One region of the Enterobacter sp. ECC-175 genome, then DNA from elsewhere that is predicted to be linked to it. Evidence: predicted binding sites of a transcription regulator. Region 1 holds the regulator's gene; the other holds the start of a gene.
The links. Region 1 encodes sigma-54, which starts transcription at its own class of promoters, with help from an activator protein. Its sites were predicted from a motif close to GTTGGCACANNTTTCGCTNT; they were not measured.
Positions count from the first base shown of each region.

Region 2: the regulator sigma-54 is predicted to act here: its motif matches at 6,229-6,248, upstream of glnK (P-II family nitrogen regulator).

Region 1 is NZ_CP143776.1:46,524-54,798, reverse strand. Features, by position in the region: gene arcB (aerobic respiration two-component sensor histidine kinase ArcB) at 1-1,439, shown strand, start outside; gene elbB (isoprenoid biosynthesis glyoxalase ElbB) at 1,670-2,323, shown strand; gene mtgA (monofunctional biosynthetic peptidoglycan transglycosylase) at 2,320-3,045, shown strand; gene npr (PTS phosphocarrier protein NPr) at 3,084-3,356, opposite strand; gene rapZ (RNase adapter RapZ) at 3,353-4,207, opposite strand; gene ptsN (PTS IIA-like nitrogen regulatory protein PtsN) at 4,253-4,744, opposite strand; gene hpf (ribosome hibernation promoting factor) at 4,827-5,114, opposite strand; gene rpoN (RNA polymerase factor sigma-54) at 5,137-6,570, opposite strand; gene lptB (LPS export ABC transporter ATP-binding protein) at 6,618-7,343, opposite strand; gene lptA (lipopolysaccharide ABC transporter substrate-binding protein LptA) at 7,350-7,898, opposite strand; gene lptC (LPS export ABC transporter periplasmic protein LptC) at 7,867-8,275, opposite strand, start outside.
Region 2 is NZ_CP143776.1:1,648,816-1,657,090, reverse strand. Features, by position in the region: gene V1599_RS07795 (PLP-dependent aminotransferase family protein) at 1-1,420, shown strand, start outside; gene V1599_RS07790 (hypothetical protein) at 1,482-1,697, opposite strand; gene V1599_RS07785 (hypothetical protein) at 1,694-1,945, opposite strand; RNA gene ffs (signal recognition particle sRNA small type) at 2,224-2,320, opposite strand; gene V1599_RS07775 (MGMT family protein) at 2,496-2,807, shown strand; gene V1599_RS07770 (YbaY family lipoprotein) at 2,838-3,365, opposite strand; gene tesB (acyl-CoA thioesterase II) at 3,570-4,430, shown strand; gene amtB (ammonium transporter AmtB) at 4,516-5,802, opposite strand; gene glnK (P-II family nitrogen regulator) at 5,838-6,176, opposite strand; gene V1599_RS07750 (SmdB family multidrug efflux ABC transporter permease/ATP-binding protein) at 6,400-8,181, opposite strand; gene V1599_RS07745 (SmdA family multidrug ABC transporter permease/ATP-binding protein) at 8,174-8,275, opposite strand, start outside.

The DNA of each region.
Region 1 (8,275 bases):
GCATTGTCGGCTTGAGCCGCATTTTGCTGGATACCGACCTGACCGGCGAGCAGGAAAAATACCTTAAAACCATCCACGTCTCGGCGGTAACGCTCGGCAATATTTTCAACGATATTATCGACATGGATAAAATGGAGCGCCGCAAGGTTCAGCTTGATAACCAGCCGGTCGATTTCACCGGTTTTCTGGCCGACCTGGAAAACCTGTCCGGCCTCCAGGCGCAGCAAAAGGGGCTGAGCTTCCTGATGGAGCCAACGCTTCCGCTGCCGCATAAGGTGGTGACGGACGGCACGCGCCTGCGCCAGATCCTGTGGAACCTGATCAGCAACGCCGTGAAATTCACCCAGAACGGCGGCCGGGTAGCGGTGCGTATTCGCTACGATGAGGGTGATATGCTGCACTTTGAGGTGGAAGACTCCGGCATCGGTATTCCGCAGGAAGAGCAAGACAAAATTTTCGCCATGTATTATCAGGTCAAAGACAGCAACGGCGGCAAGCCCGCCACCGGCACCGGAATTGGCCTGGCGGTGTCGAAACGCCTGGCGAAGAGCATGGGCGGGGATATCACCGTAGCGAGCCTGCCGGGCAAAGGCTCAACCTTTACGCTGACGGTGCATGCGCCTGCGGTGGCGGAAGAGGTTGAGGATACCTTCGATAATGACGATATGCCGCTGCCGGCGCTGCACGTGCTGCTGGTGGAAGATATTGAGCTTAACGTCATCGTGGCGCGCTCGGTGCTTGAGAAGCTGGGCAATAGCGTTGATGTGGCGATGACCGGAAAAGCCGCTCTGGAGATGTTTACGCCGGGGGAATATGACCTTGTGCTGCTGGATATTCAGCTGCCGGATATGACCGGGCTAGACATTTCCCGCGAATTGACCCGCAAATACGCCGCCGACGATCTGCCGCCGCTGGTCGCGCTGACGGCGAACGTGCTGAAGGATAAAAAAGAGTACCTTGATGCCGGTATGGATGATGTGCTCAGCAAGCCGCTGGCAGTGCCTGCGCTGACTGCCATGATCAAGAAGTTCTGGGATACCCGTGATGAAGAGGAGAGCACCATGACGTCTATTGATAGCGAAAAAGCTCAAACGATACTGGATACCGCCATGCTGGAGCAGTACATCGATCTGGTGGGGCCAAAACTGATTACCGACGGCCTGGCCGTGTTTGAAAAAATGATGCCGGGCTACCTGAACGTGCTGGAATCCAACCTGACGGCGCGTGACAAAAAGGGCATCGTGGAGGAAGGGCATAAGATTAAAGGTGCAGCGGGCTCCGTAGGCCTGCGCCATCTGCAGCAGCTCGGTCAGCAGATTCAATCTCCCGATTTACCCGCCTGGGAAGATAACGTAGGTGAATGGGTTGAAGAAATGAAGCAGGAGTGGCAAAACGACGTGGCGGTATTAAAAGCGTGGGTGGATGCCAGAAAAAAATGACCCCGGCTTAACCGGGGTGCGCGAATACTGCGCCAACACCAGGGAAATTGTGGCTGCGCCGAATTTTTCGTGTTGTTTTCGCATGGGCGCCGCCTTAATGTGAGGCCGCACGCAAATAAGATAGCAAATCTTAAATGGTTTGTTACATGAATCAGTGAAATGTGTGAAGCATAGCGTTTTAATCAGAATTATTAATGTGCTTCAGCGAGTTGGAAAGAAGGATCGTCATGATGAAAAAGATTGGTGTCGTGCTGAGCGGGTGCGGTGTTTACGACGGATCGGAGATACACGAAGCCGTATTAACGCTGCTGGCCCTGTCCCGCCACGGGGCGGAAGTCGTCTGCTTCGCGCCGGATAAAAATCAGGCCGATGTCATTAATCATCTGACCGGCGAACCGATGGCGGAAACGCGTAACGTGCTGACTGAAGCGGCGCGTATTGTCCGCGGCGATATCCGCCCTCTGAAGGAGGCTAATGCCTTAGCGCTGGATGCGTTAATCGTGCCGGGCGGGTTTGGGGCGGCGAAAAATCTGAGCAATTTTGCGTCGCAGGGCGCGGAGTGTCGCCTTGAACCGGAGCTAAAGGCGCTGTCGCTGGCGATGCACGCGGCGGGTAAACCGCAGGGCTTTATCTGTATTGCGCCTGCTATGCTGCCTAAAATTTTTGATTTCCCGCTGCGCCTGACCATCGGAACCGATATCGATACCGCCGAGGTGATTGAAGAGATGGGCGGGGAACACGTGCCGTGTCCGGTCGATGACATCGTGGTGGATGAAGACAATAAAATCGTCACGACGCCCGCGTACATGCTGGCGCAGAACATTGCCGAGGCGGCCGTGGGGATCGATAAGCTGGTGGACAGAGTGCTGGTTCTTACTGAATGAGCCGGAAATTTGCTCCGGGCGCATGGGTAAAACGTCTCCTGCTGCGCGCTATCGTGATTCTGGCGGTCTTTTGGGGCGGCGGGATTGCTCTGTTCAGCGTCATGCCCGTTCCCTTTTCCGCGGTGATGGTTGAGCGTCAGGTTAGCGCATGGCTGTCGGGTGATTTCGGCTACGTTGCGCATTCCGACTGGGCGGGCATGGATGATATCTCGCCGTGGATGGGGCTGGCGGTAATCGCGGCCGAAGATCAAAAATTCCCGGAACACTGGGGGTTTGACGTCGCGGCGATAGAGAAAGCGCTGGCGCACAACGAGCGAAATGAGAGCCGCGTGCGCGGGGCGTCGACGCTATCTCAGCAGACGGCAAAAAACCTGTTTCTTTGGGATGGCCGCAGCTGGGTGAGAAAGGGGCTGGAGGCTGGCCTGACGGTGGGCATCGAAACCGTCTGGAGCAAGAAACGTATTCTGACGGTGTATTTGAATATCGCCGAGTTCGGCGACGGCGTCTTTGGCGTTGAAGCCGCATCCCAGCGTTATTTCAATAAACCCGCCAGCAGGCTGAGCCTCTCTGAAGCGGCGCTGCTGGCCGCCGTCCTGCCGAATCCGATCCGTTTCAAAGCGGACGCGCCTTCGGGCTATGTGCGAAGCCGCCAGGCGTGGATTATGCGCCAGATGCGACAGCTCGGTGGAGAAGGATTTATGGAGAGAAATTCACTCATGTAGGGCGGGAAGCGCAGCGCAACCCGCCTCGGATACAGGGATCAGTCTTCGTCAAACCCGGCGTTGAACAGCGCGATAACCGCGGCCAGGGCTTCCTCTTCCTGAGGGCCAGTGGCTTCCACTTCAATCTGACGGCCTTTGGCTGAATCCAGCATCAGCAGCGCGATCACGCTGTTGGCTTCGGCTTCGGTGCCCTCGTCGTTACGCAGCAGAACCTCTGCATCGAAACCCTGCATCAGCTCAAACAGCTTCATCGCCGGGCGGGCGTGCATGCCCAGCTTGTTGGTGATCTCAACGGTCTGTTTTACGGTCATGTTTTACGTTTTTCCAGCGTGCGATGACGGGACTGAACGTTCTTCCCGCGCGAGCGGAAGTAGTCGGCCAGCTGTTCGGCGATATAGACCGAACGATGTTTACCGCCGGTACAGCCAATCGCCACCGTCAGGTAGCTACGGTTGTTGGTCTCCAGCATAGGTAACCATAGCTCAAGGTAGCTTCGCGTCTGGTAAATAAAATTGTGAACTTCTGTGTGTCTGTCGAGGAACGCCGCCACGGGCTTATCGAGGCCGGTCATTGGGCGCAGCTTAGGGTCCCAGTGCGGGTTCGGCAGGAAGCGCACGTCGAAAACATAATCTGCATCGATAGGAATGCCGTGCTTGAAGCCGAAGGATTCAAACACCATCGTCAGCTCGCGCTCGCGTTTGCCCAGCAACCGGGTGCGCAGCATTTCCGCCAGCTCATGCACGGACATTTCGGAGGTGTCGACAATCAGGTCGGCGCGGGAGCGTAGCGGCTCCAGCAGATCGCTCTCCTCGTCGATGGCGCTTTCCAGCGAGAGATTTTTACTGGAAAGAGGATGCAAACGACGCGTGTCGCTGTAGCGACGGATCAGCGTATTGCGGTCAGCATCAAGGAACAGCAGCTGAGGCGAGAAGGCTTCCGGCAGGCTATTCATTGCCTGTTCAAAAACTTCAGGTGATTCCGGCATATTACGGACGTCAATGCTGACTGCCGCCGAGATTTGTCTGTCTGCGAGCGTGCGGGCCAGATCGGGCAGCAGCACCACCGGCAGGTTATCTACGCAGTAAAAGCCCATATCTTCCAGCGCGCGCAGGGCCACGGACTTTCCCGAACCCGAACGACCGCTGACGATCATCAGCACCATGTTCCGTTTCTCCTCAGGGCAACAGATGTGAAGGTCATCTCCCGGTTACTCATCTTCCTGGCGGCCTTCTGATTCCGTGATAATTTGATATAGCTCTTCATCACTTTGCGCGGAGCGCAGCCGACGACAAATGGTTTTATCCGCCAGACGTTTCGCGACCAGCGAAAGGGTATGCAGATGCGTTTTCGTCTGGTCCGCGGGCACCAGCAGCGCGAAGAGGAGATCGACGGGCTGGTTATCGATAGCGTCGAAGGCGATTGGCGTTTCGAGCTGCACGAAAACACCGACGGCACGCAGGGTGTCTTCTTCCAGTTTGCCGTGGGGGATCGCAATGCCGTTGCCGATGCCGGTACTGCCCATTTTTTCGCGGGTCAGAATGGCTTCGAACACGACCTGCGGCGGCAGGCCCAGCTGTTTCGCGGCCAGTTCACTGATGATCTCCAGCGCACGTTTTTTGCTCTGGCAGTGAACGCCACTGCGGGTACATTCCTGGTTAAGGACATTGCTCAGTTGAAGAGCGGAATCGTTGTTCATCATAATTTCACCTAAGCGCTAACTGTACAAATGGCCCGTTGTGCTCCACAACAGGCCGTCCTGCACCCGTTAACTGCCCGGACAATTAGTGTTGTTTCAGTTTATCTTTATGTTTATTAAGCTGTCGCGCAAGCTTGTCAATCAAGCCGTCGATAGCAGCGTACATGTCTTGCCCTTCCGCACTGGCATGAAGTTCACCCCCGTTAACGTGCAGGGTGGCATCCGAGATGTGAGTCACTTTCTCCACTTTTAACACAATATAGACCTGATTGATCCTTTCGAAATACTGCTCGAGCTTGGCGAACTTCGTGTTCAAAAACTCACGTAAGGCGTCAGTAATTTCGACATTGTGTCCTGTGATATTGAGCTGCATAGTGTCTTCCTTATCGGTTGTGTCACACCAGTTGTTTACGCTGGTTTGACGGCGGAATGGATAAAGACTCTCGATACTTCGCAACGGTACGTCGTGCCACCATAATACCCTGGTCGGACAGCAGGGTGGTCAACTTACTGTCGCTCAGTGGCTTCGCGGGGTTTTCCGCGGCGATCAACTTCTTCACCAGCGCGCGAATTGCCGTTGACGAGGCTTCGCCGCCGCCCTCGGTGTTCACGTGGCTGGAGAAGAAATACTTAAGCTCAAATATGCCGCGCGGACTGTGCAAATACTTTTGCGTGGTCACGCGAGAAATGGTTGATTCATGCATCTCGACGGCCTGGGCGATATCGGCCAGCACCATCGGTTTCATAAACTCTTCGCCTTGTTCAAAGAAGGCCTGCTGCTGTTCAACAATGCAGCGGCTGACGCGCAGCAGCGTATCGTTTCGGCTTTCAAGGCTTTTAATCAGCCATCGTGCTTCCTGTAAATTACTGCGAATGTATTGATTATCGGAATCGTTACGCGCGCTGGTGCACAGGGAGGCGTACTGCTGATTGATTTGCAGGCGAGGAAGGCTGTCGGAATTGAGTTCAACGATCCATCTATCGTTATGCTTTCTCACCAGCACGTCCGGAATCACGTATTCCGGTTCGCTGGTCTGGATCGACTGCCCGGGACGCGGATCGAGCGACTGGATCAGGTTTACCGCTTCCTTCAGCACCTCTTCTTTGAGGCGCGTTACGCGCATGAGCGAGCGGAAATCGTGGTTAGCCAGCAGATCGAGATGTTCGCTGATGATCAGGCGGGCTTCGTCAATCCAGGGCACGCCCTTGTCGAACTGGGAGAGCTGGATCAGCAGGCAGTCGCGCAGATCTTTCGCCGCCACGCCCACCGGGTCAAAGCGCTGAATGCGTTTTAAAACGGCTTCCACCTCTTCGAGTTCGATCTCGTCGTTACCGATGCTTTCGAGAATATCGTCCAGCGTGACGGTTAAATACCCGGTGTCATCAACGGCGTCGACAATCGAGGTCGCAATGGCGCGATCGGTATCGGAGAAAGGCGTCAGCTCCACCTGCCACATCAGGTAATCCTGTAGCGACTGGGTGGTTTCCCCCTGATAAACGGGCAGCTCGTCATCCTGATAGTCAGCGCGCGTGCCTGAAGGGGTACCCGCAGTGTAGATTTCATCCCAGCTGGCATCGAGAGGAAGCTCATCCGGCATCTCTTTTTGCTCAAGGGCGTCAGCGGTGTCGAGCGTTTCGGTATCCTGCGTTTGCTGAGCGTCTACTTCTTCATGAAGATCGGTTTGCTCCAGCAGCGGGTTACTGTCCAGCGCCTGCTGGAGCTCCTGCTGGAGTTCTAACGTGGACAGCTGCAACAGGCGGATTGCCTGCTGGAGCTGAGGCGTCATCGCCAGTTGTTGGCTCAGCCTTAATTGCAAACCTTGCTTCATATTCAGAGCATTTTTCTCCGCGCCGGCGTTACGTTACCTCTACCCTATCAGAGTCTGAAGTCTTCCCCAAGGTAGACGCGCTTAACATGCTCATCTTCAAGGATCTGCTGCGGCGTACCGTGGGCAATCAAATGGCCCTGGCTCACGATATACGCACGTTCACAAACGGCCAGCGTTTCGCGAACGTTGTGGTCGGTGATCAGCACGCCAAGCCCGCTGTCGCGCAGATGCTCGATAATACGTTTGATATCGATGACGGAAATCGGGTCAACGCCCGCAAACGGTTCATCCAGCAGAATGAATTTTGGGTTGGCTGCCAGCGCGCGGGCAATCTCAACGCGGCGGCGTTCACCGCCGGAGAGCGCCTGGCCGAGGCTGTCGCGCAGGTGTTCGATGTGGAACTCTTCCATCAGCTCGTTCGCGCGGTCGGTGCGCTGCTCGCTGGTGAGATCGTCACGGATCTGGAGCACGGCCATCAGGTTATCGAAAACGCTCAGGCGACGGAAAATGGACGCTTCCTGGGGCAGGTAGCCTATGCCACGACGCGCGCGCGCGTGCAGCGGCAGCAGGCTGATATCTTCATCATCGATGATGATATTGCCCGCATCGCGAGGCACGATGCCCACAACCATGTAAAAGGTGGTGGTTTTACCCGCACCGTTTGGGCCAAGCAGGCCGACGATTTCGCCTGAATTCACGGTCAGACTGACATCTTCCACGACGCGGCGGCCCTTATAGGCCTTCGCGAGATTTTTAGCAGTTAATGTTGCCATAACGAATTAGTTACTCTTCTTCTGTGCCGGGGCCTGGCTTTTATCCTGCAGCTGAGACGGAACAAGCACGGTAGTCACGCGTTTGCCTTTCTCGCTGGAGGCCTGCATTTTCTGCTCTTTCACCAGGTAGGTGATCTTGTCGCCGGTAATATTGCTGTCCAGCTGTTCCAGATAGGCGTTACCGGTTAGGATGACGAGATCTTTCGCCAGCTCATAGTGCATGTGCGAGGCACGGCCTTTGACCGGCTTTCCGTTATCCTGCATCTGGTAGAAGGTCGCCGGATTGCCGTAGCCATCAATAATCTCTTTGCCCTGTTCACCGCCTGGGCGAGTGACCACCACTTTATCGGCGTTGATTTTGATCGTGCCCTGAGTCATCACAACGTTGCCGGTGAACGTAACGACATTACCCTGCATATCAAGCGACTGCGTGTCGGATTCGATATGGATCGGCTGTTCGGTGTCACCCGTCACGGCAAGCGCGGGAAGGCTGGCCGCCAGCAGCGCGCTGGCAATAACAACTTTAAGGCTGAGTTTGTTTGTTTTGAATTTCATAAGAGGTTCTAACCTTTTCAATCAGCTCGGCGTTTTTGCTGCGTAAGTTCCCGCGCATTTTCATACCGCTGGAATTAAATGTGGTGCCGTACAATGTCACCAGATCCTGTGACGTCACGTCCTGAGTCACCAGGTTAATCTGGGCGTTATCCGTCGTGATTTTGCGCAGTTGTGCGTCAGGGGTCAGGGCGTTGACTTCAACATGGCCATACAGATAAAGCATACGGTCATTCGTTAATTTTGCTTTGTCAGCCTTAATCGACCACGTCGGGACTTTATCGGTATCAAAGGTGGTCATGATCGGTTGCGTAAACCATGAAACGCTGTCATCCGAGAAATATTCAACGTGCTGTGCAATCAGGCGATAGTTCAGCGCA
Region 2 (8,275 bases), 1.6 Mb from region 1:
GTCAGCTCGTCGTTTCGGTAGTCAGTCTTTGGTGCGCCTGCTGGGCAACTGGCAGCACCCCGGTTCCCGCACGCCGCTGTGGCGCCAGCTGGCGGACGCGCTGCGCATGCTCATTCTGGACGGCAGGCTGGCGCTGCACACGCGCCTGCCGGGCGAGCGGGAGCTTGCCGCCGCGCTGGAGGTCAGCCGCACCACAATAAGTAGCGCCCTCGGGCTCCTGCGTGAAGAAGGCTATCTCGAAAGTCGCCACGGCAGCGGGTCGCGCGTGATTTTACCGGACTCGCACGCCGTCCCCACGCTTTCAACCGCCAGCGCGGCGCTGGATCTTTCCACCGCAGCGCTCGGCGCCGGTCCTGAAATTCACCAGGCCTACAGCCACGCGCTGACGATGCTTGCGCAGCACCTGACGCTAACGGGTTACGATCAGCTGGGATTGCCCGCCCTGCGCGAGGCGATTGCCGCCCGCTACACCGCGCGCGGGCTGCCAACGCGGCCGGATGAGGTGATGGTGGTGAACGGCGCGGTCAGCGGCTTTGCGCTGGTCTTGCGGATGATGACCGGCCCAGGCGACCGCGTCGTGGTCGATCATCCCACCTACGCGCTGGCAATTGCCGCCATTCAGGGGGCGCTTTGCCGCCCGGTTGGCGTCTCACTGCCCGAAAAAGGATGGGATACCGATGGCTTCGCCGCCACCATCGCCCAGACGGCTCCCCGCCTGGCCTACCTGATGCCTGATTTTCATAATCCGACGGGCCGCTGCATGGACGTTCCCACCCGTCAGGCGGTAGCGGACATTGCGGCACAAACACGCACCGCGCTGGTGGTGGATGAAACGATGGTGGACCTGTGGTTTGATGCTCCCCCGCCGCCGCCGCTGGCCTCTTTTAATCCTGAGGCCACGGTTATCACGCTCGGCTCAACGGGCAAAAGCTTCTGGGGAGGATTACGTCTTGGCTGGATCCGCGCCTCGTCGCGTACGATTGCGACGCTGGTCCAGACGCGCGATACGCTGGATTTAGGCTCACCCCTGCTGGAGCAGCTGGCCACGCAGTGGCTGATTGAGCACGGCGACGAATTTCTCCCCGCGCGCCGAAACATGCTGGCAGAACGGCGCAACCGGTGCCGGGAACTGCTGCGCGAGCATTTTCCCGACTGGACGTTTGACGAGGCTGAAGGCGGCCTTTCCTACTGGATTGCGCTGCCCGGCATGCAGGCCACGCAGCTAGCGGCGCGTGCAGAAACGATTGGCATTAACCTGGGTACCGGGACGCGGTTTGGTCTTTCGGGCGCGTTCGATCGTTATTTGCGTATGCCCTTTTCACTTCCGTCAGAGGAATTAGAGCAGGCGCTGTTAAGAATCAAACCGCTGTGGCTGGCGCTTAATAACGCCGCCCCCGCTATTAAGCGAAGTTTCGTATGAAATAAAGCATAAAAACGGCTGACTGAAGCAGGTGCAGTCAGCCGTTTTCACCGGCATGGGGTCAGTGCTGAGGAGGAATAGGGAAACCTTTCAGGGAAATAACAAAATTATCCCCGTCTTTCTTTATTTTTGCACCGGTGTCACACCAGTCCGACGCAATTCGAAAGAACTCATCGCTTCCGACGTTCCAGTCAAGCCGGACGTGTTTAACATAGCCCGAGCGTAAAAGATCGCAGGCTTCTTTGTAGTCGTGGGCGTTTGACGGTTGTTGTTTCATTTTCTCTTCTTCAGAAGTTTACGCAGTGCCTTGATTTCTTTAGGAGTAAATGGAGAAACACTCTCTTCTTCCGTATGCTGATTGTCGATATCCTCTTCCGATACTCCCGCCTCTGCTTCCGCTTCAAACGCCAGCAGCAGCAGCTTCTCAGTGGTCACGCTAAGGTTTTCATTGTTCACTTCAGCGTAGTGGCGAAGTCTTTCTTTTAGCGCTTCATCGATTTTAACGTTTAATACCGCAGTCGCCATGATGGTCACTTCCCTTCGGAATAAGTGCTTAATTAAATACACGAACGTGAGGCGGTAATCCAGACATATATTTTTTGATTATGACGGAGTAATTACGGCCAAATATAAAATGGCACGCTTTTATTTCACCTTTATGACAGAAATATTTCAGGCGAATGAATAATATATTAAAAATTAATTCAATAACCATGATTACGCTATGGATTAATTATCCATGAAAAAATAAAGGAAATAGCAAAGCAAGGAGAATGCATACGGAGGGCCGAAATGGGTGGGGGCCCTGCCAGCTACATCCCGGCACACACGTCGTCTGCCCTGGCTGCTTCCTTCCGGACCTGACCTGGTGAACAGAGTAGCGTTGCGGGAGAACCAACAGAGCCCCCATTGAGAGCGTTGTTAACCAACGCGCAGCCGCATTATCGCTATGCCGCCCGGCAATTGCAAGCCGACGGCATCTGGATGCTGGTTTATTGCGCAAACTTGCGTTGTAATCAGGTAATATCTCACTTTTGCCGATCGTAGCGCCGTAAACCGCCAGACAGGAGCCCCCATGGACGAACAGGATACATTCCCCCAGCGCGTGTGGCAGATTGTCGCCTCAATTCCCGAAGGGTATGTCACCACCTACGGCGACGTGGCTCGTCTGGCAGGGTCGCCGCGCGCGGCGCGGCAGGTTGGGGGCGTGCTGAAAAGGTTGCCTGAAGGCAGCACCTTGCCCTGGCATCGGGTGGTGAATCGCCACGGTGCGATTTCGTTAACCGGTCCAGATCTGCAGCGCCAGCGTCAGGCCCTGCTTTCAGAAGGCGTGCAGGTTTCGGGCGGCGGGAAAATTGATTTGCAGAAATATCGATGGGTGTACTGATGCCCCCTTCCGAAGAAGAGGGCTGTGCGATTAAAGCTGAGTCGGAGGCGTTGGCAGAGAGGGCTGATTGCCCTGCGGCGCGACCGGCACTTCCGTTTGCTGCACCGGAACCAGATTCAGGTCAATCTTCGTACCGCCGTGGTTGACAGCTTCCTGAACCGTGTCGGTAATGAAGACCAGCTTATCGTTAATGGTCACCGCAGCGCTTAACAGGATGCGCGCGTTAGGCTTCACGTCCGCTGGATTATACGGCAGCACGAAGCTGAACGGTGCCTGCTTGCCTTCGGTGCGTACCGCGCGCTGCGCCAGCACTTTAGAAGGAGCATCGGCCAGCGACGCATCAGACAGCGTAACGGTTAACACCGCGTCCGGCGGCAGCGCTACTTTCTGTTTAATCCAGACCGTACCGGAAACATTCGGTTGCTGAATGGCCTGCTGTGATGGGGTATTGATCCCGTTTTGACCTGCTGTTGGCACCGGCACATCGGCACTCTTACCGGCACAGGCGGACAGCGCCACCGCAATTGCCACACCACTTACCATAGGCACGAGTTTCATTGAAGTCTCCTTATCATCAATGCACCAGCGGGATCGATCCCATCTGATGTCGTTTCATTCACATAACGTAAACAAGTGTGGCACAAATCACGGATTTATGCTTAATTTCGCCCGGATATTAAGATTATTCTACCCGTCGGACCACTTACATTTCTGGGTTATAATCAGCGTATCTTTCGCTACGGCGTTTTATTGAGGACCACTATGAGTCAGGCACTGAACAATCTGCTGACATTACTGAATCTGGAAAAAATTGAGGAAGGGCTCTACCGCGGGCAAAGCGAAGATTTAGGCCTGCGCCAGGTCTTCGGCGGGCAGGTCGTGGGGCAGGCGCTGTATGCCGCAAAGGAGACCGTTCCGGCAGACCGTCTGGTGCACTCCTTCCATAGCTACTTTCTGCGCCCTGGCGATAGCGCAAAGCCGATCGTGTACGACGTTGAGGTGCTTCGCGACGGCAACAGCTTTAGCGCGCGACGCGTGGCGGCGATACAGCACGGTAAGCCGATCTTCTACATGACCGCCTCTTTCCAGGCGCCGGAGCCGGGCTACGAGCATCAAAAAACGATGCCGCCTGCGCCGTCGCCGGACGATCTGAAATCAGAGACGGAGATCGCCCGCGCGCTCGCCCACCTGCTGCCCCCGCAGGCGAAGGAAAAATTCCTGTGCGACAAGCCGCTGGAGATCCGCCCGGTGGAATTTCACAACCCGATGAAGGGACATACCGCCGAGCCAAAACGCCAGGTCTGGATGCGCGCCAACGGCACGGTGCCGGAGGATTTTCGCGTCCATCAGAACCTGCTGGGCTATGCGTCTGATTTCAATTTCCTTCCGGTTGCGCTTCAGCCGCACGGCGTCGGATTCCTGGAAAAAGGGATGCAGGTTGCGACTATCGACCACTCGATGTGGTTCCACCGTCCGTTTGATATGAACGACTGGCTGCTCTATAGCGTTGAGAGCACGTCGGCCTCGAGCGCGCGCGGGTTTGTGCGCGGTGAGTTCTACACAAAGGATGGCGTTCTGGTGGCGTCAACGGTGCAGGAAGGGGTGATGCGCAATCGCGGGTGATCATTGTGCGGCCTGCTGCCCTCTCCCACGGGGAGAGGAAACAAGTACTCAAAACGGCAACTGACGCTGCCGTTTTGCTGTTTATTTATGCATTATACGCATTCTCGCCGTGGCTGTTGACGTCCAGCCCCTCGCGCTCCTGCTCTTCCGGTACGCGCAGGCCAACCGTCATGTCCGCCAGCTTGTAGCCGATAAACGCCACTACGCCGGACCAGACCACGGTGATGCCGATGCTTTCCAGCTGTACCAGCACCTGATGAACCATGGTCACGCCCTCCGCGTAGCCCACGCCGCCCAGCGATTTCGCCGCGAAGATGCCCGTCATAATACAGCCGACGATCCCACAAACGCCGTGGACGCCGAATACGTCGCAAGGGTCGTCAACGCGCAGCACGCGCTTCAGCGCGGTAACGCCCCACAGGCCCGCCAGACCGGCGACCAGACCGACGAGCAACGCGCCGCCCACGCCCACATAACCACAGGCTGGCGTGATCCCGACCAGGCCGGCAATCGCACCGGAACAGGCGCCCAGCAGCGACGGCTTGCCGCGAACGGCCCACTCGCCAAATACCCAGGAGAGGATGGCCCCCGCCGTGGCAACAACGGTGTTAACGAAAGCCAGAGCCGCGATTTCGTTCGCCGCGCTGGCAGAGCCCGCGTTGAAGCCAAACCAGCCGAAGTAGAGGATCGCCGTACCGGTAAACACCATCGGCAGGTTATGCGGTTTGAACGCCTCTTTGCCAAAGCCCACGCGCTTGCCGATCAGGTAGGCGCCTACCAGGCCCGCCACCGCGGCGTTAATGTGGACAACGGTACCGCCCGCAAAGTCCAGCGCACCGTGTGACGCCAGCAGGCCGCCGCCCCAGACCATGTGCGCAATCGGTACGTAAGAGAGAGTCAGCCAGACCACCACGAAAATCAGCACCGCCGAGAAGCGGATGCGCTCCGCCAGCGCGCCGACGATCAGCCCCACGGTGATACAGGCGAACGAGCCCTGAAACGCGACGTGGATGTACTGGTAGAAGCTCCCCATCAGCGCGGTCAATTCGATGTTTTTGAGCATCGCCCAGTTAAAGTTGCCGAAGAAGGCGTTGCCTTCCCCGAAGGCCAGCGAATAGCCGTACACCACCCACAGCACGCAGACCAGCGCGAAGGTCACGGCAACCTGGGTCAACATGGACAGCACGTTTTTACCGCGGATCAGGCCGCCGTAAAACAGCGCAATGCCCGGGATAGTCATGAACAGCACCAGGGCGGTGCAGATCATCATAAACGCGTTGTCGGCTTTATCCGCTACCGTAGGGGCAGCCATCGCCACACCCGGCAGCAGCGCCAACGATGCCAGACCTGTTTTCATTTTTGCTATCTTCATTTTCTCGATCCCTATCACTGTGTGCCAGGCGTTATTTACAGTGCCGCTTCGTCAGATTCGCCGGTACGGATGCGAATGACGCGCTGCAGTTCGGCAACGAAAATTTTGCCGTCGCCAATTTTTCCGGTATAGGCCGCTTTGCTCACCGCATCAACGACCTCATCGAGCTGATCGTCGGCAATCGCGACGTCTATTTTCACTTTCGGCAGAAAGTTGACGCTGTACTCCGCTCCACGATAGAGCTCGGCATGCCCCTTCTGACGACCAAAGCCTTTCACTTCGGTGACCGTCAGGCCCTGAATGCCCATGGAAGAGAGCGCTTCACGCACGTCTTCAAGTTTGAATGGTTTAATAATCACCGTAACCAGCTTCATAAATCCTCTCCAGTCAGAATTTGCCAATGGCCGCAGCTCACACGAAGAAGCTATTGCAAGCGGTGTGCCAGAAAAGAGAAAAGTGGGAATACGCGGTTGAACGCGCGTAAATGCGCGGGAAGGAAACGTCGGGCGAAAAAAAAACGCACCATGGCAGTGCATGGCGCGTTTCCGTTTTGCACCAACAGCGACGAGGGTCAGCGCATTGCCTGCTTTTAGTGCATCAGGCGCTAAGGGTCTCTTCTTCGCGCGCGCTGGCGGCCAGCTCTTCGCCCGCCAGCTGGAGCTGATACATCTGCCAGTAGCGGCCTTTAGCCTCCAGCAGCTGTTTGTGCGTCCCGCGCTCGACGGCCTGTCCGCGATGCAGCACCAGAATGGTGTCTGCCTCAACGATCGTGGAAAGGCGGTGGGCAATTACCACCAGCGTCGTATGGTCGCGAACGGCGGCCAGCGCCTGCTGGATGGCCTGCTCCGTGCCGGAGTCGATGCTGGCCGTCGCTTCATCCAGGATCAGCACCTGCGGCGTCTCAATCAGCACGCGCGCCAGCGCCAGAAGCTGCTTTTGGCCGACGGAGAGGTTATTCCCCTGCTCGCCCAGCTTCGTATTGATCCCGTCGCTGAACCCGCGCGCCAGCTCCGCCAGCTGCACTTTTTCCAGCACGTCCCACACCTGCTCCTGGGTGTACGGACGGCCCAGCGTGACGTTGGCATAGAACGTATCCGCGAGCACGACAGGATCTTGCTGCACCATCGCCACGCCTTTGCGCAGCACGCCATGGCTGAGCGAGGCGAGCGGACGGCCGTCCAGGCGGATTTCCCCCTGCGTTAACGGGTAGTAGCCCATCAGCAGGCTGGCGAGCGTACTTTTGCCGCTGCCGGTGTGCCCGACAAGGGCCACAAAGCCGCGCGACGGAACCTCGAGGTTAATATTCTGCAGCACCAGCCGGTCTTCACGATAGGCAAATGAGACGTCATCGAACGCGATGCTGCCGCTTTGCAGAGGGCGCTCGTCGCTGCCGTAGGTCTGCCGCGGCCGGTCCATCAGTTCGAACACGCGCTCCCCGGCTACCACCGCCTGCTGCAGCATCGACTGCTGGGTTGTTAGCTCGATCAGCGGCTCGTTAAGCCGCCCAAGATAGCTGATGAACGCGTACAGCACGCCCACTTCAATAGTGCCGCGCGTCGTCAGGCCAAACAGCATCAGCAGCCCGCACAGCACCAGTGCGGAGAAGAGGCTTAATAGCGGACGCAGCAGAAAGCCGTCAAGGCGCAGGGTTTGCATGCGCGCCATATAGTGCGAGCGGCTGGCTTCGCCCATGCGTTCGCCAAACCGCGCCTGCTGGCGGAACTGCTGGATCACGCTCATGCCGTTAATCACTTCGTTGAAGCCGTCGTTGATGTCCGCCAGATAGGCGCGCACGCGGCGAACGATCGGCGTGCTGTAGCGCTGGTAAATCACCATCACGATCAGCACCGCCGGGAAGATGGTGATGGCCACCAGCGCCATGCGCCAGTCAAGGCTGAACATCGCCACCAGCATCGCACCAATCAGCGCCGCGCTGCGCAGCACGGTGGCGACGACGGTGACGTAAAGATCGCGAATCACCTCGGTATCGTTAGTGACGCGAGAAATCACCTGCCCGACCGGCTGGGTATCGAACTCGCTGAGCGGCTGGCGCAGCGCCGCATCCATCACGTCCGTTCGCAGCTGCTGTACCACGCCAACGGCCGCCCGGTTAAAGAGCAGAGACTGGGCGTAGTGCAGCGAGGCCGCGGTGATTTGCAGCCCCACATAGGCGACGCCAAGCCCGGCCACCAGCCCCAGCGGCATATAGCTCTTCGCCACCATATTGTCGATGAAGTAGCTAATGAGCAGCGGGCCGCTCACTTCGGCAATCGCCGCGATCCACAGCAGAAGCACGGCAATCGACAGCGGCTTGCGCCAGGGGGAGCCGTACGCCAGCAGGCGCTTGAGCGTTGGCCACAGCTGTCCAAAATTACGCATCTTTCGCCTCCTGCCCCTGCTCCGGAGCATCATCCAGCGCTGCTTCGAGCTGCTGGTAGCGGTACATATCGCGATACCAGCCCGGCCGATCGGC